3 regions of the Isoalcanivorax beigongshangi genome follow, and region 2 is predicted to be linked to each of the others. Evidence: predicted binding sites of a transcription regulator. Region 2 holds the regulator's gene; each other region holds the start of a gene.
The links. Region 2 encodes PhoB, which activates phosphate uptake and scavenging genes when phosphate is short. Its sites were predicted from a motif close to TGTCATANNNNTGTCANA; they were not measured.
Positions count from the first base shown of each region.

Region 1: the regulator PhoB is predicted to act here: its motif matches at 2,585-2,602, upstream of AB5I84_RS08765 (PA1571 family protein).
Region 3: the regulator PhoB is predicted to act here: its motif matches at 6,657-6,674, upstream of AB5I84_RS05965 (alkaline phosphatase PhoX).

Region 1 covers NZ_JBGCUO010000001.1:1,927,298-1,935,312, reverse strand. Annotated here, with positions in the region: gene AB5I84_RS08780 (elongation factor P hydroxylase) at 1-462, shown strand, start outside; gene AB5I84_RS08775 (glutathione S-transferase family protein) at 517-1,137, shown strand; gene AB5I84_RS08770 (4-phosphoerythronate dehydrogenase) at 1,163-2,317, shown strand; gene AB5I84_RS08765 (PA1571 family protein) at 2,292-2,468, opposite strand; gene htpX (protease HtpX) at 2,739-3,626, opposite strand; gene AB5I84_RS08755 (site-specific recombinase) at 3,856-5,940, shown strand; gene AB5I84_RS08750 (hypothetical protein) at 6,009-6,449, opposite strand; gene AB5I84_RS08745 (pyridoxal phosphate-dependent aminotransferase) at 6,467-7,693, opposite strand; gene msrB (peptide-methionine (R)-S-oxide reductase MsrB) at 7,807-8,015, shown strand, end outside.
Region 2 covers NZ_JBGCUO010000001.1:264,379-272,393, reverse strand. Annotated here, with positions in the region: gene AB5I84_RS01195 (chorismate--pyruvate lyase family protein) at 153-716, shown strand; gene ubiA (4-hydroxybenzoate octaprenyltransferase) at 718-1,596, shown strand; gene phoB (phosphate regulon transcriptional regulator PhoB) at 1,729-2,433, shown strand; gene phoR (phosphate regulon sensor histidine kinase PhoR) at 2,507-3,823, shown strand; gene AB5I84_RS01175 (MFS transporter) at 3,840-5,093, opposite strand; gene AB5I84_RS01170 (SlyX family protein) at 5,103-5,315, opposite strand; gene AB5I84_RS01165 (TMEM165/GDT1 family protein) at 5,577-6,149, shown strand; gene phoU (phosphate signaling complex protein PhoU) at 6,203-6,925, opposite strand; gene pstB (phosphate ABC transporter ATP-binding protein PstB) at 6,953-7,768, opposite strand; gene pstA (phosphate ABC transporter permease PstA) at 7,771-8,015, opposite strand, start outside.
Region 3 covers NZ_JBGCUO010000001.1:1,332,391-1,340,405, reverse strand. Annotated here, with positions in the region: gene cysD (sulfate adenylyltransferase subunit CysD) at 1-749, opposite strand, end outside; gene AB5I84_RS05980 (MFS transporter) at 975-2,513, opposite strand; gene AB5I84_RS05975 (spermine/spermidine synthase domain-containing protein) at 2,593-3,318, opposite strand; gene AB5I84_RS05970 (DNA recombination protein RmuC) at 3,509-5,104, shown strand; gene AB5I84_RS05965 (alkaline phosphatase PhoX) at 5,171-6,589, opposite strand; gene galE (UDP-glucose 4-epimerase GalE) at 6,748-7,770, shown strand; gene AB5I84_RS05955 (hypothetical protein) at 7,772-8,015, opposite strand, start outside.

The DNA of each region.
Region 1 (8,015 bases), 1.7 Mb from region 2:
CCGTTCTATCAGGCCGGGCGAGCAGGGCAGGCGCACACCATTTGGTACACCCGCGATTACTTCCGCAGCGCACTGCACGAGATTGCCCACTGGTGTGTGGCCGGGCCGGCGCGCCGAGAGCAGGACGATTACGGCTACTGGTACGCGCCGGATGGCCGCACGCCGACGCAGCAGGCGCAGTTCGAGCAGGTAGAGGTGGCGCCGCAGGCGTTGGAGCTGCTGGCCTGCGCTGCCACTGGTCATCGCTTTCGGGTGTCACTGGATAACCTCAACGGCGCTGGCGGCGTTGATGAGACACGCTTTGCTGCGGCCGTCGGCCAAGCCGCCGAGGCGCGACTACGACAGCGCCACGGCCAGCGCTGGGACCAGTGGCTACAGCTGCTAGAACAGCATTACCGCAACGGCGTACCGCTGGATGCGGCGGCAGTGACCGCGGTGCAACAACTGCCGGCATACGGCTGATGCTCGCCGCCAAGGCGCGTACACTGCCGACTTTGCCATTTGCGGAGAGCCGCCATGCTGACTGTTTGGGGTCGCACCAATTCAAATAACGTTAAGAAAGTGCTCTGGTGCCTGGAAGAACTGGGGCTGCACTACCAGCGCCATGATGTGGGCGGCCAGTTCGGCGGTGTCGACACCCCGCAATACCGAGCCCTCAATCCCAATGGCTTGATCCCGACGTTGCAGGACGGTGACCTGACGCTGTGGGAATCCAACGCCATCGTCCGTTATTTGCTGGCCGAGTACGGCGGCGACAGCTGGTGGCCGCAGCAGGCCCGCGCCCGCGCAGAAGCCGATAAGTGGCTGGACTGGGCCAGCACCACCTTTGTGGCGCCGTTCCGCATTGCCTTTGTCGGCTGGATCCGCACCGCGCCGGAGCAACGGGACGAGGCGCTGTTGGCCACGGCCGCCGCCGAGGCCGCGGCGTTATTAGCGCGTGTTGAGCCGGTGCTGGCGGCTCAGCCATACCTGTCCGGTGAGCGTATTGGACACGGTGATATCGCGCTCGGCACCCTGATCTATCCGTGGCTGCAATTGCCGATTGAACGGCCATCACTGCCGGCGCTGGAAGATTGGGCGGCACGGCTGGCGCAGCGGCCAGCCTACCAGCGCAGCATCATGACGGTACTCAGTTGACCTCTTCGGCTTGCAGGATCCTCACGTGAACATCATTGCTGACGAAAACATGCCGGCGCTGTCGCTGTTTGACGGTATCGGCACTGTGGTGCGTACCCCGGGCCGACCTTTGGACCGCACGTTGCTGGCCGATGCCGATGTGCTGCTGGTGCGTTCGGTGACCCGCGTTGATGCCGAGCTGCTGGCCGGTTCTGCGGTGCGCTTTGTCGGCTCCGCCACCATTGGCACTGACCATATCGATCAGGCGGCACTGGCCGCCGCTGGCATCACCTTTGCCCATGCGCCGGGCTGCAACGCGGTGGCGGTGGCCGAGTATGTGCTGCAGGCGGTGGTCGCGTTCGCGGTACAGCGGCGCACACCGTTGTCGGCGCTGTCACTGGGCGTGGTGGGCGTTGGCAACGTCGGACGCAAGGTGGTGCAGTGGGCGGCAGCGTTCGGACTACGGGTGTTGGCCAGCGATCCGCCGCGCGAAGCAGCCGGTGAGGCGTGCGAGGAGGGGGCCGAGTGGGCGCCGCTGGCGGAGGTGTTGGCGTGCTCGGTGATCACCTTGCACGTGCCGTTGTCGGTAACCGGCATGGCACCGACCCGCCATCTTATCGCTGCCGATCAGTTAGCGCTGCTGAGCGCCGGACAGTTGCTGATCAACACCAGTCGCGGGCCGGTGATTGCCGAGCAGGCGCTGCGGGAGCGGCTGGACCAGCCGCAGCCGCCACAGTGCATCCTCGATGTGTGGGAACACGAGCCGTGGGTCACGCCGCAGTTGTTGGCGCAAGTGCAAATCGGCACCCCGCACATCGCCGGTTACAGTGTGGAAGGCAAAGTGCGCGGTACCTACATGCTCTACCAGGCGCTGCGCCAGTGGCGTGGCCTGACCGACGCGGCCAAGCCGATGCCGCTCGATGCGCCGCCGCGCCATTGGGAGGCGCCGCTGGAAACCGAAGCGCAATTGTTGGCTCTGCTGCAGTGGGTGTATCCGATGGCGCGTGATCACCAAGCACTAGTGAGTGCCTGCGGCGCCGGCCCAAATGAAACACCGCCGTCACGGGAGGTGGCGGCGGTGCGGTTTGACCAGCTGCGCAAGCGTTATCCGCTGCGTTATGAACTGGGCGGTTTGCGCGTATCCGGTGCGGTGGCACCGGCCTGGGCGCAGGCCCTCAGTTTGCTGGGTGTGCAGTGCTAAGCGGGTAGGACCAAGCCTGTTCCAGGCGGTCACAGGCGCGTTGCACCATTTCTTCGGTGATGGGGATCTCGCGGCCCTGGGCATCAATCAGGGCAGCACCGTGGAAATCCTGGTTCCCAGCGGAATTTTGGGTACGGATTGAGGTGTTCATCTGCTCTGCCTCGGTAGTGGGTTCAGGTGGAGGGACCGGGTCAGCGGTCAAAATTTCCTCACCGTTCAACGGTAATGTTGGCAGCTTTGTGCGCCAAGCCCAGTATTGTTTCCAGATATGACGCCTCCATGAAAACTTCGCCCGGCCACGCGCGGTAACGCGCATTCCGACCGGCGACACTGTTGCCAGATGTGTCAGCAGTTGGTGGCGGGGTACTACCGCATCAAAAAGGGCCCCAAGTGGGGCCCTTTCTTTGCAGCGGCGATGCGCTCAGCGCAGGTTGCGCAGCGCTTCGATGCGGGCATCCAGCGGCGGGTGAGAGCGGAACATATTGCGCAGCCCTTCCTTCACGCCTTCGTTGATGGCCAGCGCCGTCATACTTTCCGGCATCTGGTCAGGCAGTGCGGTTTCCGCTTTCAGGCGTTGCAGCGCGCCGATCATGTTGTCGCGACCGGCCAGCTGGGCGCCGACGGCGTCGGCGCGGTACTCACGCCAGCGCGAGAACGCCATGACGATGGCGGTGGCGAGGAAGCCAAGCGCGATCTGGGCGATGAACGAGGTGATGTAGAAGCCGGGGCCGTAGCCGCGTTCGGTCTTGAACACTACTCGATCCACCACGTGGCCGATGATGCGTGAGAAGAAGATGACGAAGGTGTTCACCACCCCTTGGATCAGCGTCAGCGTCACCATGTCGCCGTTGGCGACGTGGCCGATTTCGTGGGCCAGCACGGCACGCACTTCTTGTTTGTCCATGCGCGCCAGCAGGCCCTCAGACACCGCCACCAGCGCGGCATTCTTGTTCCAGCCGGTGGCAAAGGCGTTCGACTGGCTGGCGGGGAAGATCCCCACTTCCGGCATGCCGATGCCGGCGCGGTCAGACAGTTCGCGCACCGTGGTCAGCAGCCATTGTTCGGTGGCGTTGGCTGGTTGCGTGATCACGCGGGTGCGGGTGCTGGTCTTGGCGATCCACTTGGACATGAACAGCGACAGCAGCGAGCCGGCGAAGCCGAACACCGCGCTGAAGATCAGCAATGACTGCAGATCAAGGTCGACACCGTTCTGTTGCAGGGTGGTGGTGACGCCGAGCAGGCTCAGCACAACGCTGGCCACTGCCAGCACGGCAATGTTGGTCAGCAGGAACAGGGCGATTCGCATCATGGGCGAAGGGTCTCCAGATTCTCGGGGAAGCAGGGCTCGCGGGCGGCGGGCAGGCCGGTCCGCGCGCATAGTATGACCGGGAAATGGGGTTTTTGATCCTGTTTTCAACTACCTGCGGCACAGTTATTTTACCTGTTGGAGCGCCGGCGGCGCGGGTGCCGGTGGCGCCTCTGTTATCATTCCGGGTCGTTTGGACGGCCGTGTCGTCCCCCGTTACAGGAAGCCTGACGTGTCATTGGAAAGACTGCTGCCGCGCCTTGCGGACCCGGACACCAGCGCGGTCACCACGCTGCGCCATATTGTTGATTGGTTGCGCCCGCGCCGCTGGGAGAGCGCCGAAGCGGCGGAAAGCCGCATCACCGGCCTGGCCGTAGTATTGGAGGGGCGCCCAGAGTTGCACGCCGCGCTGGCCGGTAAACTCGGTGCTTGGCTGCGTGATGGGCGTTTCTTTCACCTATTCACCAGCGCCGGCATTTACTCCCGTCGTGGCTTCCTTAAAGAAATGGGGGAGCGGGTTTATGAGCGATTGAACCCGTCGCCGGCGGACCCGGAAAACGTCAAAGACGTGATGTTCATGGTGTTCACTCGCAAGGTGGATGCCGAGTGGGTGCCGCAGGTGTCTGATGCCGCGTGGCTCAAATTGCTGGCCACGCTGTTCTCGTTTTCCGATGACGACCGGGTGCAGATGCGCGATGAGATGCAGGAGGAACTGCTGGCATCGCTGGAGTTGCTGGGCATCTGGGTGGCGGCGGAAGAGCTGGAGCCTGCCATTCTGCGACTTGACCACAAGATGCTGGATCGTGACTCCGCGCTGGTGGCGTTGCAGCGCGAGTTGGCAATCTATGTGCGCCAGTATCCGCTGTGGGTCTCCGGCCAGATCGATGATCTGCATGACGATGCCCACGCCCGCGTGCTGTTGGAGCAATGCGTGGTGGAGGTAGCGCGCCTGCGTCGGCGTACCGTCAACATGGGCACCACAGTGGCGTTGACCCACATGCTGGAGCGGTTGGTGCAGACCTTGAACCGCATTGAGCAACTGCTCGACCTGCTGCATCCGGCCGACCGCGACACACTCAAAGAAAAGTCGGTGGCGCTGTTCAAGCAGTGCGTCGGTTACACCGCGGCGCGCCACAGCGTACGTGCGCTGTGGCAGCAGAACAGCCGGCTGCTGGCGCGCAGCATGACCGAGAATGCCAGCCACACCGGCGACCACTATATCGCCGGCAGCCGCCGCGCTTACTTCGCCATGCTGGCGTCCGGTGCTGGCGGCGGTTTCATCATCGCGTTCATGGCGCTGCTGAAGATCCAGATTCTCGAACGTGGCTTCGAGCCGTTCCTGCAGACAGTACTGGTAAGCCTGAACTACGGATTAGGCTTTGTACTGATCCACATGATGCACGGCACCGTGGCCACTAAGCAGCCGGCGATGACCGCAGCGCGTATTGCCGAGCGGGTAGAGCAGGGCGAGCGCGGCCGTGCGGACCCGCGGCCGCTGGCAGAGTTGCTGGTGAAGGTGGGGCGCACCCAGCTGGTTGCGATCCTCGGCAACGTCACCGTCGCAGTGACGGTGGCGATGCTGGTGGCGGCGGCGTACTTCCACTTCCAAGGCGAGGCATTGATCTCGCCGGAGCGGCAGCAGTACATGCTTGGCGGTATTCATCCATGGCTGAGCCCGGCGCTGTTCTACGCGGCGGTGGCTGGCGTGTGGCTGTTCCTGTCCGGGCTGATTGCCGGCTTCTTCGACAACCGCGCGGCGTACCTGAATCTGGAAGAGCGACTGCTGCACCATCCGCTGCTCAAGCGCCTGCTGCCGCGCAGTGGGCGTGAAGCGGTGGCGCAATACCTGAGCCACAACTACGGCGCGTTGGCGAGCAACTTCATCTTCGGTGTCATGCTTGGCAGCACCGGTGCCATTGGCCATGCGCTGGGACTGCCGATCGACATCCGTCACGTGGCGTTCTCGTCAGCGGATGTGGGCTATGCCATGGGCAGTGCGCAGGCTGGCGTCGGTGCTATTGCGCTGGGCGTTGGCTGTGCGTTGCTAATCGGTCTGGTGAACTTGGCGGTGAGTTTCTCGCTGGCGCTCAGTATGGCGCTGCGGGCGCGCGGCACGCGGATCTCGTCGCCGGGGAAACTGCTGAGAGCCTACTTCAGTGCCATCCGAGCCCATCCGCTGGCGCTGGTGTTTCCGCCGCCGACAGCGCCGGCGGACGACGAACAGCAGCCGGCTGCCGACGGCGCCAATGCTGGCAATCCCCAGAACGTGAATAAGCCGACCGAAGCCGACAGTGGGTCAGCCGGGCCTTCTGCCTGAAAGGGGGGCGCTCTGGCGACGGTCAGGCGCGAAGTTTGTGCTAGCGGGTGCTAGGGCGTGGCGAGAGTTCAGTGCGTGTCGCGACGGGGTGTAGGCCGTGAGGCTGGCGCTGGCACCGCGCCCGGCAGCGCGATGAACTGGTGCACCAGCAGTGACAGTGCCTCGGAGTGACCGCCGCGCCAGGTCTCGCGCAGTTGGTCCACCCACCGCCGGTCGGCTGTGACAGCCAAACTGCTGAGCTGCACGAAAGCCTTGCTGGTCAGTACCGATTGCTCGATCCCTTCCTGGTAAATCAGGCCTTCGTGGCGCAGGTAGCCTTCTTCTGCCAGCCACAACATGGTGGCGAGGCAGGCCATGTGGCGCTTGGAGTGCAGGCCGACCTCGTCCACTGACTGCGGGCCGCAGATGTCCTCGACATACAGGCTCAGCGGACGGGGAAAGCTGCTGTAAAGATGCAGGAGCACCAACGCGGCATCACGGCAGAAATCGTCGATATGCAGGTCGGCCACGTGGGGACTCCCGATGGTCAGCGACGGATGCTGGCGAGGTAGCGACCGATGCGGCTGATCGCTTCTACCAAGTCATCCGCCGACGGCAGCAGCACAATGCGGAAGTGATCGGTGCCCGGCCAGTTGAACGCTGAACCTTGCACAATCAGCACTTTTTCCTTGCGCAGCAGATCCAGCGCGAACTGTTCGTCGTCCTCGATCGGGTACATTTCCGGGTCGAGGCGGGGGAACAGATAAAGCGCGGACTTCGGTTTTACGCAGGACACGCCGGGAATTTCGTTGAGCAGCTTCCAAGCGAGATCACGCTGGCGGTAGAGGCGGCCGCCGGGTTTCACCAAGTCGTCGATGCTCTGATAGCCACCCAGCGCGGTCTGGATTGCGTGCTGTGACGGCACGTTGGCGCACAGGCGCATCGAGGCCAGCATTTCCAGCCCTTCGATGTAACCCGTGGCGCGTTTTTTGGCGCCAGAGATGATCATCCAACCCGAGCGGAAGCCGGCGGCGCGGTAGTTCTTGCTGAGTCCGCCGAACGACACGCACAGCACATCCTCGGCCAGCGATGCCATGGCGATGTGTTCTTCGCCGTCGTACAGGATCTTGTCGTAGATCTCGTCGGCAAACACGATCAGGTCGTGCTCGCGCGCTACCTGTAGCATCTCCAGCAGCAGTTCGCGGCTGTAGTTGGCACCGGTGGGGTTGTTCGGGTTGATGATCACCAGCGCGCGGGTGCGCGGGGTGATGCGCATGCGGATATCTTCGATCGACGGCTGCCAATCGTTGTCCTCATCGCACAGGTAATGCACCGGCATGCCCCCGGCGAGGCGTACAGCTGCAGTCCACAACGGGTAATCCGGCGCCGGCAGCAGCACTTCATCGTCGTCGTTGAGCAGCGCCTGCATTGCCATCACGATCAGCTCGGACACGCCGTTGCCGAGGATGATGTCGTCCACCGTGACGTTGGCGATGCCCTTTTCTTGGCAGTACTGCATGATCGCCTTACGCGCCGGGAACAGCCCCTTGGAGTGGCTGTAACCACTGGAGTCGGGCAGGTTGCGGATCACGTCGTGCAGGATCTCGTCCGGCGCTTCAAAGCCGAATGGCGCCGGGTTACCGATGTTCAGCTTGATGATGCGCTGACCATCTTCTTCCATGCGGTTCGCTTCGCGCAGCACCGGACCACGAATGTCGTAACAGACACCTTTCAGCTTCTCCGATTTCTGGATCGCTGGTTTTACCGTGCTCATGGGAACTGGGCCTAGTCAGAGTGGAGTGGGGCGGGCATTCTACCTTGCCGGTCCGGCCCCTGTATATCGAGCCCCCGGTGCCCACCGCCCGCTGATCCGCCGAGGAGGAAACGATGGAGAAAGTACGCAAGTCGCTGCAGCAATGGCAGCAGGAACTGGACCCCGACACGTTTCGCATTACCCGTCAGCACGGTACCGAGCCGCCGTTCACCGGCCGCTACTACCACACCACCGATCCCGGCACTTATTGCTGCACTTGTTGCGGTGCGCCGCTGTTCGATGCCGACACTAAATATGACTCCGGCAGCGGCTGGCCGAGCTT
Region 2 (8,015 bases):
CCTAGCGACCGCCCCGTCAAAAATCAATGACACTGCCGACGGTTACAGTGGCGGAGTGGCACCTTGCAGCAGGCGCAAGGGTCAGGCTGGCCGTGCTTGCCATGCCCTGCAGGCTGCCGCATAGTTCGCCCGGCCATGCCCGCCGGGAGCCCATGTTGACCTCGTTCCGCCCCAGTCCGTTTCTGCCCTCGCAGCTTCATTGGCAGCCTGCCCAGCAGCGCCGCCTGCCGCCACTGGTGCGTGACTGGTTACTGGACACCGGCTCCCTCACTGCCCGCCTGCGCCGCCACGGCCGCTTCGCCGTGCGCCTACTGCAGGAGGGCATCAGCGCCCCCACCGCCACCGAAGCCCGTTTCGCCGGCCTATCCGCGCGCCAGCACGCCCGCATCCGCGAAGTGGAACTGCTGCTGGATGACCAACCAATGGTGTACGCGCGCTCAGTGCTGCCGCTGACCTCGCTCACCGGCGCCAATCGCGTACTCGGCCACATGGCGCGTCGCTCGTTGGGCTGGGAGCTGTTCCGCCTGCCCATGGCCAGCCGTGACGCGGTCTGGATCACCGAGGTGGACGGCGAGCGGCTGCCGCACCCGCAATCCGGCGAGCAGCTGTGGGGACGGGAGTCACTGTTCCGCAAGCGCGGCCAACCGATCTTGGTGGCGGAGTTTTTCCTGCCCGCACTGTGGACACGGGTGCTGGCCGAAACCGACGGAGAATAAGGTGTTTGCCTGGATAGAAACGCGCTTTCCAGCGCTGTGGCCGTGGATTCAACTGATGCGCCTGGAGCGGCCGATCGGCGCGCTGCTGGTGTTCTGGCCAACGCTGTGGGCGTTGTGGATCGCCGGCAACGGCAGCCCCTCACTGAAAAACATCCTGGTCTTCACCGCCGGCGTCTGGCTGATGCGCGCCGCCGGCTGTGTGATCAATGATTACGCTGACCGCAAATGGGATGGCGCCGTAGCCCGCACCTGCCAGCGCCCGCTGGCCACCGGCGCCCTGCGCGGCCGCGATGCGCTGGCGCTGTTCGCCGTACTGATCGCGTTGTCCGCCTCGTTGCTGCTACTGCTTAACCCGCTGACGTTCTGGCTGTCGTTCGGCGCGGTGGGGCTGGCCACGCTGTACCCCTTCACCAAACGCTTCACCCATCTGCCGCAGCTGTTTCTCGGTGCCGCCTTCGCTTGGTCGATCCCGATGGCCTTTGCCGCCGAAACTAACAGCGTACCGGCCGCCGCTTGGTTGCTGTTCGTGGCCAAGCTGCTGTGGACGGTGGCGTTCGATACCGAATACGCCATTTGCGACCGTGAAGACGACCTCAAAGTGGGCATCAAAAGCACCGCGATTCTGTTCGGCGACGCCGACCGCTTGATCATCGGCCTGTTGCAGGCACTGGCCCTAGTGGCGTTGGCGCTGCTGGGCCGGGCACTGGCGTTCGACTGGCCTTGGTACCTAGGCTTGGCCGTGTCCGCCGCATTGTTCGTCTACCAGCAATGGCTGATCCGCGACCGCGATCCAGCGCTGTGCTTGAAGGCGTTCCTCAACAACCAGTGGGTCGGCGCGGCCATCTTTGCCGGCCTCTGGTTGCACTACCTGCTCGCTTGACGGCCCGAGGCGGCGCTTGAGCCGCCGGCGGCGATTGCGCATTCTGACGCTATCGCCCCGGGCCAGCTGTCATATTCCTGTCATTAAATGGCCATCTAATGGGCATCGAACCCACTACCTACACGATATGACATGAGCAAGCACAAGATCCTGATCGTTGACGACGAACCCGCTATCCGCGAGATGGTGGCGGTGGCATTGGAGTTGGCGGACTTTGAGGTCCTGGAGGCGGAAAACGCCCAAACCGCCCATGCCATTATTGTGGACAGCCGCCCCGAGCTGGTGCTGCTGGACTGGATGCTGCCTTCGGTGACCGGCATTGAGCTGGCGCGGCGCCTCAAGCGCGACGAGAACACCGCGGAAATTCCCATCATCATGCTTACTGCCAAGAGCGAAGAGGACAACAAGATCCAAGGGCTGGATGTCGGCGCGGATGATTACATCACCAAGCCGTTTTCCACCCGCGAGTTGATCTCCCGCATCAAGGCCGTACTGCGGCGCTCCAGCGTTGGCGGCGCAGAAAAGGCCATCGACGCCGAGGGTTTGTGCCTGGACCCAGTCAGCCACCGCATCACCGCCAACGGCGAACCGGTGGAAATGGGCCCCACCGAATACCGCCTGCTGGAGTTCTTCATGAGCCACCAGGAGCGCGCCTATTCCCGCACCCAATTGCTCGACCAAGTGTGGGGCGCCAACGTGTATGTGGAAGATCGCACCATCGACGTCCACATTCGCCGCTTGCGCAAGGCACTGGCGCCTTATAATTTCGACCGGTTCATCCAGACTGTACGCGGCACCGGCTACCGGTTTTCCACCAAGACGCCACGTCCGGTCTGACCGGCCCTGAGCACCCACGCCCCGGGCCGGCGTCGCCATCCGGGGCGGCACTGGCTGTGCAGGAGAAACCGGCTTGAATTTCACTGTCTTCAGCGAAGTCCGGCGCATTGCGCTGGTCCTCGTCATCGGTCTGTTGCTGTCTTGGTACGCCCACAGCTTCTGGCCGCTGGCACTGGCCATGATCGGCTATGTAGCCCTTAACTTGTGGCAGATCGTGCGCTTCGTGCGCTGGATCCAGCGTTACCCGGAACAATGGGAGCCGCCGGAAAGCTCCGGCGCCTGGGGCGAACTGTTTGACGCCATCTACCGGCTGCTGCGCAAGGAAATGTCCGCCCGCGACGACCTACAGCAGCTGATCGGCCGTGCACAAAGCTCAATCACCGCCCACCGTGACGCCATCATCGTGGTCGACCGCCGCGGTCGGCTGGAGTTCTGGAACCGCGCCGCCGAGCGCCTGCTGGGCTTTCGTGCGCCGCAGGATGTGCGCCAACCGCTCACCAACCTGATTCGCGATCCGCGGCTGGTGGAATACCTGCACACCGGCAACTTCGACCATCCGATGTCGCTGCCTGCCCCGTCCAACGACAACATCCTGTTGGAATTCACCATTACCCGCTTCGGCGGCGGCGAATGGCTGGTGGTGGTGCGCGATGTCACCCGGCTGCATAACCTGGAACAGATGCGCAAGGATTTCGTTGCCAACGTCAGCCACGAATTGAAGACCCCGTTGACGGTGTTGAAAGGCTACCTGGAAACCCTGATCGACACGCTGCCGCCGGAACAAACCCGCATGCACCGCGCGCTGCAGCAAATGGATCAACAGAGCCACCGCATGGATGCATTGATCCAAGATCTACTGTTGCTGGCCCGGCTGGAAGGCACCGAGCCAGACAACAACTACCACAAGATCATGCTGGCGCCGCTGCTGCGCCGGTTGCAGCAGGACGCGCTGTCATTGCACCCGGAGAAGGCCCAGCAGATCGTGCTGGAAGTGGCGCCGGACGCCACTCTGCTCGGCGATCATAACGAGATCCAGAGCGCGTTCAGTAACCTGATCACCAACGCGGTGAAGTACACGCCGCAGGCAGGGCGCATCGACATCCGCTGGTGGGAGGACGACTTGGGCGGGCATTTCTCGGTGCTCGACAACGGCGTCGGCATCGACCGCCAGCATCTGCCCCGGCTCACCGAGCGCTTCTACCGTCCCGACCACAGTCGCGTGACACACACCGGCGGCACCGGGCTCGGACTGTCGATCGTCAAGCACGTGCTGATCCGCCACAACGCCCGTCTGAACATTGAGAGCACGCTCGGCAAAGGCAGTTGCTTCACCTGCCACTTCCCGCGCTGGCGGGTGGGTGACGAAGAGCGCAAGGACGTCGGCGGCTGAGCCGTTCCGGCAGTTGTCAGTGACCGCCGGCCACCGGGCGGGCTTCGACGTCGTCGAAACGGTCCACTTTGCGCAGCACCGGGAACACCTTTGCCCACAGCCCCACCACCGCCAGCGTTGCCAAGCTGCCGCCGACAGCGGCCGTCACGGTGCCAGCCGCCGACGCAAAGGTACCGGCGCGGAATTCGCCCAGCTCGTTGGACGAGCCAATGAACAGCATGTTCACGGCGTTGACCCGGCCGCGCATGGCGTCCGGGGTGGCCAGCTGGATTAAGGTCATGCGCACGTTAACGCTGATCATGTCCGCAGCGCCGGCCAGTAGCATCATCGCCGCCGACAGCCAGAACCAGTGCGACAACGAGAACACCAAATTAGCCACGCCGAACACTGCCACCGCCACGAACATGGTGCGCCCGACCCGGCGCTGCAACGGTCGCAGGCTCAGGTACAGGCCCATTACCAGCGCCCCCACCGCCACCGCGCTGCGCAACACGCCAAGACCGGTGGAGCCCACATCCAACACCTCGCTGGCATACACCGGCAGCAACGCCACCACGCCGCCCAGCAGCACCGCGAACAGGTCGAGGGAAATGGCACCGAGGATAATCGGCCGAGTGCGGATGAAACGGATGCCGGCGAAGAATCGCTGCACCGCACGGCTCTCACCCGCCGCTGGTGGTTCGGCATAACGCACCCGCAGCGGGATCAGCGTTAGCACGCTGAGCACAAAGGCCGCGCAGCACACCGCGTACACCACCTCGCCGCTCACCGCGTAGAGCAGCCCACCCAGCAGCGGCCCACTGATAGTGGCGAATTTCATCACCATGGCGTTGACCGATATCGCCTGCGGCAGCCGCTCACGCGGGACGATCTGCGGCAGCAGGCTCGACAGGGACGGCGACAGGAACGCACGGCCCGCCCCAAACAGCGCCAGCACTGCGTACACCGCTGCCAGCGGTGCACGGCTGGCCCACAGCAGCAACGCACTGCACAGCGCCATCACCGCCACACTGGCCATCATCAGGCGTTTACGGCTGTAGCGGTCTACTAGGTCGCCGGCCGGCAATAACAACAGCAGCATCGGGATGAACTGCGCCAAACCGGCCCAAGCCAGCGCCAGCGGATCGCCGGTGCGATCGTAGACCTGCCAGGCCACCACCACCGCCTGCATCTGCATGGCCAGCACCGCTGCCAAACGTGCTACTAAAAATAGAACGAAGTCGGCCTGCTGATGCAGGCGGCCGGACGCCGGCGGCGATGCGAAGGTCATGGCAGCCGCTCAGTAGTGCGGCGGGATTTCGTGTTCGACGGCCAGCGGCCCTTTGGCCACCGCCGCCGACAACTCGTGCAGGTGCTCCAGCAGTCCGTGGCAGATCTTGTGCAGCTGATCGAGCTGCTGTTGCTGGGACGCAACGATGTCGTTGAGGGTCTCCAGGAGGTCGTCCTGGTAGGCAATGCGGGTTTCGAGATCGATCAGACGGTCATCGTCCATCGGGACGGGTTCCTCCGGCGGCGGGCATGGTTGCCGACTCTAACACGTTGACGTACCCTTGGCGCCGTTCTGGGGGAGTAGTCGATGCGCCGCCCCGCGCAGCCCACCGTCAACATACTTGTCGCACACGACATGGCGGTGAGGACCGGTTTCCGGCAACGGAAACAGGACCGGCAAGACCTGGGACACTGCGGCCTCCTGTGGCGGGACGGGCTGTAGTGTCCTGTGTCGAAGTACGGTCCCGCCCCAGGAAACCCCACCATGATGTTCGAAGCCTTCTTGGTCTCCACCGGCTTGGTCGCGATCGGCGAAATCGGTGATAAAACCCAGCTGCTGTCATTCGCTCTGGCCCAACGCTACCGAGCCCCTTGGGCGATTCTGGCCGGCGTCATTTTGGCCACCCTCATCAACCACGGGCTGTCGGCCTGGTTCGGTAGCTGGCTGGCCGGACTGATCTCGATGTTCTGGCTCACGGTGATCCTCGGCATCGGTTTCATCGGCCTCGGCCTGTGGATGCTGGTGCCGGACGGCGAAGAAGAACTCGATCAAAAGCGCCGCATGGGCCCATTCGTAGCCGCCTTCGTGCTGTTCTTCTTGGCCGAGATCGGTGACAAGACCCAGATCGCTACGGTGGCACTGGCGGCACGTTACAGCACTGACATGCTGTGGGTGCTGGCCGGCAGTACGCTGGGCATGGTGCTGGTCAACGCACCGGTGATCTGGCTCGGTGCGCTGCTCAGCAACGGCGTCTGGCAGCGCCGCATTCACATGTTGTCGGCGGCACTGTTCGTCACTATGGGTGTGGTCACGCTGCTGTCCCTGCTCTGGCAATAACGGCCGCCCACAAAAAAGCCCGCCGGATGGCGGGCTTTTTTGTGCTGTCGGCATCACTTGTTGCTGCCGCGCACTTCCTGCTCGATCTGGTCCAGTGTGTAGTGGCGCACGTCCTTGCCCTTCACCAGGTAGATCAGCTGTTCGCAGATGTTGCGCGCGTGGTCGCCGATGCGCTCCAGCGAACGCAGCGTCCAGATCACGTTCAGCACCCGAGAAATGGAGCGCGGGTCTTCCATCATGAAAGTCACCAGCGAGCGCATCGCTGAGCGGTATTCGATGTCCACCTGAGCATCTTCCGCCGCCACTTCCACCGCGCGGTTGGCGTCGAAGCGGGCAAATGCATCCAGCGCTTCGTGCAACATGCGGCGCACGTAGTTGCCGATGTGACGCACTTCCACATAACCGCTGGGCGACTCGCCTTCCTGCGCCAACTGCTGCGCCATGGAGGCGATTTTGGCGGACTCGTCACCGATGCGCTCCAAGTCGGATACACATTTGGACACCGCGATCAGCATGCGCAGGTCGGACGCCGCTGGCGCCCGCAGCGCCAGCACGCGGGCGATTTCCTCGTCGATCTTCTTCTCGAAACCGTCCACGCGGTCTTCGGTGACCAGCACCTGGTCGGCCAGCGCGGTGTCCGCATTCAGCAGCGCTTGCAGCGCGTCCGTAACCTGGCGCTCCACCAGCCCGCCCATCTCCAACAGGTTGGTGTGGATGGACTCCATTTCTTCGTTGAACTGACTGGAACTGTGTTTCCCAAGGTGGAAACGATCCATGGCGTTCTCCTCGTATCGCCGCTCGGCTCAGCCGAACCGGCCGGTAATGTAGGCCTCGGTCAGTTCATGATCCGGCCGGGTGAACACTGTCTCAGTGTCGTTGACCTCGATCAGCTCGCCAAGGTGGAAATATGCGGTGCGATCAGACACCCGTGCCGCCTGCTGCATGGAGTGGGTGACGATGGCGATGCTGTACTGGCTGGACAGCTCGTCAATCAGCTCCTCGACCTTGGCGGTGGCAATCGGATCCAGCGCCGAGCACGGCTCGTCCATCAAGATCACTTCCGGGCTCACCGCAATGGCGCGTGCAATGCACAGGCGCTGCTGCTGACCACCGGACAGACCGGTGCCGGGCTTGTCCAAGCGGTCCTTCACTTCTTCCCACAGGCCCGCGCGGCGCAGGCTGCTCTCAACGATGTCGTCGAGGTCGCCGCGCCCGCGAGCGAGGCCGTGCAGGCGTGGGCCGTAGGCCACGTTGTCGTAAATCGATTTCGGGAACGGGTTGGGCTTTTGGAACACCATGCCGACCTGGGCACGCAGCATCACCACGTCCAAGCTCGGATCATAGATGTCGCGGCCATCCAGCGTCACCAGCCCTTCGACGCGACAGCCCTCAACGGTATCGTTCATGCGGTTGAGGGTGCGCAGGAAGGTGGATTTGCCGCAGCCAGACGGGCCAATGAAGGCAATCACTTCGTGCTCGCGGATTTCCAGGTCGATGCCTTTGATCGCTTGCACGTCGCCGTAGTACACCTTGACGTCGCGGGCGCTCATCTTGGCTTTCGGTTGCGGTGCGGCCACGCCGGCCGGCGTCGGTGCCGCAGTTGCTTCGACAGCTTTCATGTTCACCACCTTGTCTCGAATTTCTTGCGCAGCCAGATGGCCAGGCCGTTGAGGCTGATCATCATCGCCAACAGCACGATGATCGCCGCCGAGGTGCGCGCTTCAAAGAAGTTGCGCAGCTCGTTGCCCTGCCACAGGAACACCTGTACCGGCAGTGCCGTAGATTGGTCCATTGGTGAAGTCGGCACGTTGGCAACAAAGGCACTCATGCCGATCAGCAGCAGCGGCGCGGTTTCCCCCAGCGCCT
Region 3 (8,015 bases), 1.1 Mb from region 2:
GTGCGGAAGCGCACGCTCTTTTGCATCGGCACCTCGCCTTCACGCAGCGGCAGGCGTTCGTCATCGACCATGATCAGCATGCCGTCGCGCTCCACCACCGGGCGCTGCTCGGACAGGTACAGCGGCACGATGTCGATGCCTTCCAGATAGATGTATTGCCAAATATCCAACTCGGTCCAGTTGGACAGCGGGAACACACGGATCGACTCGCCCTTGTTGATGCGGCTGTTGTACAGGTTCCACAGTTCCGGACGCTGGTTCTTCGGATCCCAGCGGTGAAAACGGTCGCGGAACGAATACACCCGCTCTTTAGCACGCGACTTTTCTTCGTCACGGCGGGCACCGCCGAACGCCGCGTCGAAGCCGTATTCGCTAAGCGCCTGCTTCAGTGCTTGGGTCTTCATCACGTCGGTGTACTTGGCACTACCGTGGTCGAACGGGTTGATCCCCGCTGCCACGCCTTCCGGGTTGCTGTGCACCAGCAGCTCCATGCCCGCCTCCGCCGCCATACGGTCACGGAATTCGATCATCTGGCGGAATTTCCAGGTGGTGTCCACATGCAGCAGCGGGAACGGCGGCTTGCCCGGCGCAAACGCTTTGCGCGCCAGATGCAGCATCACCGAGGAGTCTTTACCAATGGAGTACAGCATCACCGGGCGGTCGAACTCGGCGGCCACCTCACGGATGATGTGAATGGATTCGGCCTCCAATGCTTGGAGGTGGGTCATGCGGTCTTGGGGGAGCACCATAAGGTTCCATCTACGCGTCAAAGCGGGCCCGGAAGGCCCGGGAAAAAGCCGGGTTTGGATAATAACCAAAGGCTTTTCAGCGTATAGGGGCGGCCGCTGGGCCGCCCCGCACGATGGAACCAAAAAAAACGCAGACTTTTCTCTATTTTTATATAAATCAACTACTTAAATATAAAAAACAACCGCCACTTATTCCCAAATCAAATAAATATAGACGCACATATTCTATTTGACACTGGCGCCAGCGGCTTTTTCGGCCCGCCAGTGATGCCGCCCCAACCACAGCGCCACCACCACCACCAGTGCTGCTCCCCACAGCGCATTGAGCGCCAGTGCATGGCTGAAGGCCGCCTCTGCCGCAGCCACTACCAACTCTGGCTCAGCGGTCTGCGGCGCCAGTTCCAGCGCGGCGCTGAGGGTTTCACCAGCCTGCGCCAACAACGTCTCCGGCAACACCGACGACAGCGCTGCGGTGAGTTCATCGCGATACAGGCGCGCGCCGAGGCTGCCCATCACCGCGATGCCCAGCGCCATGCCCAGCTCCACCGCCGTTTCCGAGGTGGCTGAGGCGACGCCGGCTTTTTCCGGCGGCACCGAGGTCACCACCTGCTCGGTGGCGAGAATCATCATCGGCATCAGGCCACTGCCCATCAGCAGCGCTCCCACCACCAACAAACCGATCCCGCCGCCGTGACCAACGCCGGCCATCAGCACAAAGCCCAGCGCCGCCACCAGCATCGATACCGTGACCAGCACGCTGTGGCGGATGCGGCGCTGCATGGCCGGCACAAATTGGGTGATCAGCACCTGCGCCACCGCCGCCGGCAGCATTACCACCCCGGCTTCCAGCGGCGACAATTGCTGCACACCTTGCAGGTATTGATAAACCAACAACCAGGCACCGGACATCGCCAGCAGCGAAATCATCATGCCGCCCACCGCCACCCGGAAGCCGCCGTGGCTGAGCAGCGCCAGATCGAACATCGGCTGCGCCAGCCGCTGTTGGCGGCGTACGAAAATTAAAGTGGCCGCCGCCGCCAATAAGGAGGCGCCGATCACATCAAGGGTAAAGCCGGAACGCGTCACTTCCTTGAGCGCGTAGGTCCAGCCGAGCAGTGCCAGCACACACTGTACCGCGCTGGCCAGATCCAGCGGTCCGGCGTCGGGGTCACGGTACTCCGGCAGCAGCTTCGGCCCCGCCACCAACAACAGCCCCATCACCGGCACGCCCAGCAGGAACACCGTCTGCCAGCGGGCAAACTCAAGGATGACGCCGCCCACCAACGGGCCAATGGCGCCGCCGACCAGAAAACCGGTGGTCCAGATGCTGATCGCCACCGTACGTTGGTCGTCGCGGTGAAACAGGTTGCGGATCAATGCCAAGGTCGACGGCATCAGCGTGGCACCCGCCACGCCCAGCAAAGCGCGGGTGATGATCAGCATGGTGGCACTGGTGGACAGCGCCGCCAGCACCGAGGCGATGCCGAATGCGGCAGCGCCCCATAGCAACAGCCGGCGGCGCCCCCAACGGTCGCCAAGCGCCCCCATGGTGATCAGGAAGCCCGCCACCATGAAACCGTAAACATCGAGGATCCATAGCAGTTGGTTACTGCTCGGGTGCAAATCGCGCACCAGATGCGGCACGGCCAAATGCAGGACCGTCAGGTCCAGCGACAACAACAGGGTGGGCAGCACCAACACCGCCAGGCCCAACCACTCGGTACGACCGGCGGCCGGCGGCGACAACGACGACGGGGGCGACATGACATCACCAACAGGCAGGAACGGGCCGGAATGATAACGGCCCCAGAAATCCGCTGCTAGCGAAGAATGATGATGCTTTTCAGTCGGCTTGAACGCTGATGAAGGTCCACAATTCGCCGTAGGATGGCACCATCACGGTCTGCTCACGCACCTCGCCGAACATGGCGCCCAAGCGCTCGCGCAGTGTCGCCAGCAAGGCGCTGGAATCAGGATCCCACTCCCCACAGGCCTGCAGGCTGAATACCCCGCCGGGTCGCAAGGCGGCACGCACATGGGCGAACAGCTGATCAATAAACTGGCGCTGGCTAAGGTCGTCTCGCACCGGGTCCATGGTCAGATCGTAAATCACCGCATCCAAATCACGAGCCTGTTCGATCCAGGCGAATGCATCCCCCACCACCACCGCGGCACGCGGGTCATCAAATGCGTCGCCCCACTGCACCGGCATCCATTTGCGGCACAAGTCGATTACGGCGCCGTCAATATCGATCAGCGTGGCGCGCGCCAAGGGCCGTTGCAGCTGGTCCCAAGTAGCGAGCAGGTAATTGAGCACACCGCCGTCGCCGCCTCCAAGGATTGCCACCTGCTGGCAATGCTCCAGCGTCAGTAGCGGCGCCACCATGGCACTGTTGTAGGCGAAGTCGGATTCGGAAATCTGCAGGTCGTCATCGATCCACAGTTGATTGCCATACACCGGGTGCTGGTAGATGGCGATGTGCTGCCACTCACTGCGGCGGCGCTCAAGCAGGAACCGGTCCGGCGGTACCGAGCCGTCGGTGGGAAACAGGAAATGTTGTTGATTCATGGCATCCAGGCTGGCACCTGCCACAGCAGGCCCGCCCGCTCTTTCCAAGCGGTGAATGAAGTGCAGCGGCCGACGCACACTGCTCGAAAGATGGGCCCGAGCATACAAAATACGTGGCCCGTCAACAAACTAGGGCCGGCGCCGTTATACTGCCGCGATATCGTATTTTCTGCTGACAGGAATCCTGACCATGACGTTAACCGCGCAGGCCATCGGGCTGATGGGTGTGCTGGCACTGCTGGCCTTGGCACTGGGCGCCGTAATCGGCCGCTGGCCGGTCGGTCGGCTGGCGAGCCGGTTGGAACAGTGTGAGCAGCAGCTGGCGGCCGCACGCCAGCTCACTGACAGCCAACAGCAACAGCTGACTGCCTTGAGCGCCGAGCAACGCACCTTGCATACCGCCCATCAAGTGCAGCAAGCGGAACTCAATCACAGCCGTGATGCACTGGCACTCAGCCAGCAGCGAGAGCAACAGCACAGCACCGCACTGGCCGATGCTCAGCATCGTCTCAGTCAGCGCGCCGAACAGCTGAGCGCCGAAACCACCCGTGTGGCCGCGTTGCAGGAACAGTTGCAACAGCTGCTGGCGGAGCTGCAACAACAACGTCAGCAATTTCAGCAACTGCAACAGCGTCACGCCGAACTACAAAGCCAGCACGCCGAACAGGAGGCCCGACTCACCGAGCGCGACGCCCACCACCAGCAACAACTGGCCCTGTTCGAACAACAAAAGCAGCAGCTGTCAGAGCAATTCAAACTGCTGGCCAACGATATCCTCGAAACCAAGAGCAAGGCGCTGCAGGAACACAGCCAAGCCAGCCTCAGCGGCGTGATGCAGCCGTTCCAAAAGTTCATGGATGACTTCAAAAAAGAAGTGCAGGACATCCACCACCGTGAAACCGCTCAGCAAGGCGCCATGCGCCAAGAACTGGCAACGCTGAAAAGTCTCAACCAGCAGATCACCCAAGAAGCCCACGAATTGGCCACCGCCCTGCGTGGGCAGAAGAAGCTGCAGGGCAACTGGGGTGAGCTGGTGTTGGACAACATCCTTGAGCGTTCCGGTCTGCGCCGTGATCAAGACTACCGCCGCGAGGTGTCGTTCCAGACCGAAGATGGTCGCCAGCGCCCGGATGCCATTGTTTACCTGCCGCAGAGCAAGCATCTGATCATCGACGCCAAGGTGTCGCTGGCGGCTTATACCCGCTATGTGAACAGCGAGGACGAGCTGGAGCGGCAGCAGGCGCTGCGCGAGCACGTGCAGGCGTTCCGCGACCGCATCAACGAATTGGCTGATCGCGCCTACGACAAAATCGAAGGGCTGAACTCACCGGAAGTGGTGTTCATGTTTGTGCCGATCGAGTCGGCATTCGTGGAAGCGCTGAAGGCCGATGAGCAACTGTTCCAGGTGGCGATGGCGCGCAATATTTTGGTGGCCACGCCCACCACCCTGCTCACCAGCCTTAACATCGTGCGCCAGCTGTGGCGGTTTGAGGACCAGAACAAGCACACCGCCGCGCTGGCGTCGAAAGCGGACCAAGTGTTCCGCAAGCTCAACACCTTCTTGGCCAGCTTCGAGCAAATCCGCCGCAGTCTTGATCGCGCCAGCGAAGCCTATGTGAAAGCCGAGGGGCAGTTGGTCAGCGGCCGCGGCAACCTGGTCAAACAAGTGGCCGACTTCAAGCAGTTGGCGCCCGCCATTCAAGGCGAACTGCCGGAATACTTTGTCGAGAAAGCATCGCTGGAAATTGACCTGGTACCGCCCACCGACGACCACGGCGAGAGCTAACGGCGCCACGCGGGCAGCGGGTTGCCACCCGCCTTGCTCCAGGCTCAAAGGGCCAGCGTCGCCCGGTCAAGCGCTGCCCGGGCGGAACGCCGGCGGCAACGTCAATTCATACGTGGCGCCGCGATTGACCAACATGGCGGACGGACCGCGTTGGGAGCTGAAATACAGCCGCGAACCATCCGGCGTGAACGCCGGGCCGGTCAACTCCGAACCGCCATGGTCGATCTGCAGCAGGATGCGCGGCACACCGTTCGGCACCATCACCATCAGCCGCATGGCATCACCGTCTTCGGCCACGATCACATCGCCGGCCGGGCTGACCACCAAGTTATCCACGTCCTTAAACGGTGCTTGCCCGGTGCCGATCAAATGCTCGTTGTCGAACACCACTTCAATCTGATCGTTGTCGATGTCGAGCGCGTAGACCCGGTTGTCGCCCTTGCAAGCGAAAAACACCACCGCCCGCAATGGCCGCTGACCGTCCGGCAACAGCGGCTGCTGGCCGTCAGGGAAGTGCTGGATCCACAACCCCTCGCCGCCATTGAAGCGGGTGCCGGGCGCACCCTGTCCGGTGCTGGCGCGGTACTGGTCACGCACCTCGCCCTGCGGGTGTTGGGGTTGCAGCACCGGCTGCCAGCGCACCTTGCGCAGCACCCGGGCACTGGCGAGATTATCGTCGTAACCACCGTGGGCAAAGCCGTCAATTTCCAGCACTTCCAACACGCCCTGGCTCAGGTCCAAGGCACTGCGTCCGTTGATGCCGGACACCCGGCCGAACGAGCGGAAGCGATAGAAGCGACCGTCGCCGTGGTCTTCAGTGAGGTACACCGTGCGCGTCTGCTCATCCACTGCCGCCGCCTCGTGGCGGAAGCACCCCAGCGCCGGATGCACCACCGCCTGCGCCGGCGTGCCGAACGGATCGCATTCGTACACCAGCCCATCCGACAGTTCCTCGCAGGACAACCAAGTGCCCCACGGTGTCGGCCCGCCGGCGCAATTGCGGCGGGTGTTGAGCAGCACCGGATAGGCATCGATCAAGCTGCCGTCGGCGGCAAAGCGCAGTGCGCCGACACCACCACTGCGGTTGGTCTCGCTGTTAGACACATACACCCAGCCGCCATCTTCTGCACCGAACACGGCGCCGCCGTCCGGTGCCCGATGCCAGCTGTAACCGAGCAGCCCACCACTGGGATCAATGCGGCCGCTGACCGGGTTGGCCAAGTGGCGCGCCACACAGCGCACCGAGAAGCCTTCCGGAATCCAGATGCCATCGACGCCGGAATTCTGCAGCAGTCCAATTTGCGACAGTGGCCCGGCCACCAGCGGCAACTCGCGGCCTGGCAGTTTATCCAGCGGCGGCAACGCGCCGGGGACACGGCTGAGCGGCAGGTAGCCGGACGGGCGGTCCAACCCCCATGCCACAGCAGCGGCGGCTCCGGCACCGTAAAACAAAGTGCGCAACAAGGCGCGGCGGGTATAGGCCATGTCGATTCCATCCCAGCACTGGTTCATCGACTTCTAACGCGCCATCACGACAACGTCATAACTAGACCGTGACAACTCGGTGACAAGCAACCGCCCTCATCCAACCCCGCCCAATTGCGTTATGCTTGCCGCCTTCTGCTTACACCACAGGGATGACTATGCGCAGCGTTCTGGTTACCGGCGGCGCCGGCTACATCGGCAGCCACACTGTGCTGCAATTGCTAGAGGCCGGCTGGCACGTCCACGTGCTGGACAATTTCGCCAACAGCGACGCCGAGGCCCTGCGCCGGGTGCAACAGTTGGTACCGGACGGCCACTTGTCTTGGACTGCAGGCGACATGGCAGACACCGCACTGGTGACCCAGTTGCTGGGCGACACCCGGCCGCAGGCGGTACTCCACTTTGCCGGCCTCAAGGCGGTGGGCGAATCAGTGGCCGAGCCGCTGCGTTACTACCGTGTCAATGTCGGCGGTACGCTCAGTGTGTTGGAAGCCATGCAAACCACCGGCGTGCGGCAGTTGGTGTTCAGCTCCTCCGCCACCGTTTACGGCATTCCAGAGCAGCTGCCGCTGACCGAACAGGCGGCGCTCGGCGTCACCAACCCCTATGGCGCCACCAAGCTGCACATTGAGCAAATGCTGCGCGACCTGCACCGCGCCGAACCGGACTTCCGTATTGCGCTGCTGCGTTACTTTAATCCTGTGGGTGCCCATCCGAGCGGCCGTATCGGCGAGGCCCCGCAGGGCACGCCGAACAACTTGATGCCTTATATTGCTCAAGTGGCGGCTGGCTTGCGGCCGGCGTTGACGGTCTACGGCGATGACTACCCCACCCCGGACGGCACCGGGGTGCGTGACTATATTCACGTGATGGACTTGGCGGCCGGCCATCTGGCGGCCTTGCAGGCGCTGCAGAACGGCGACGGGGAATTGATCGTCAACCTCGGCACCGGCCGGGGTTACTCCGTGCTGGAGATGGCGAAAGCCTTTGAAGTCGCCAGCGGCCGCCCGGTGCCGCTGACTATTAGCGCGCGCCGTGCGGGTGATGTGGCCGCCTGCTACGCCGACCCCTCCTTTGCCCGGCAGGCATTGGGTTGGGAAGCACAGCGTTCATTGACAGACATGTGCCGCGACCATTGGCACTGGCAGCACAGCAACCCACACGGTTACCGCAGCGAGTGACTCAGAGCGTGTCTTGGTAGGCCGCCAACTTGGCGGCCCAGGCCTCACGGTTACGCCAGTAATGGGGCACCCGGCGCTGGAACCAAATCCAGGCCACATACACCACCACCTGTAACAACAGCCCGGCCAACACCGCGTCGGGAATAGCGCCGTCCTGCCATACATCGGCGAACAGTGCAGTCCCCAACACCGCCATCACCAACACCAGCAACACGCACACCACACCGAGGAACACCGCTTCCAGC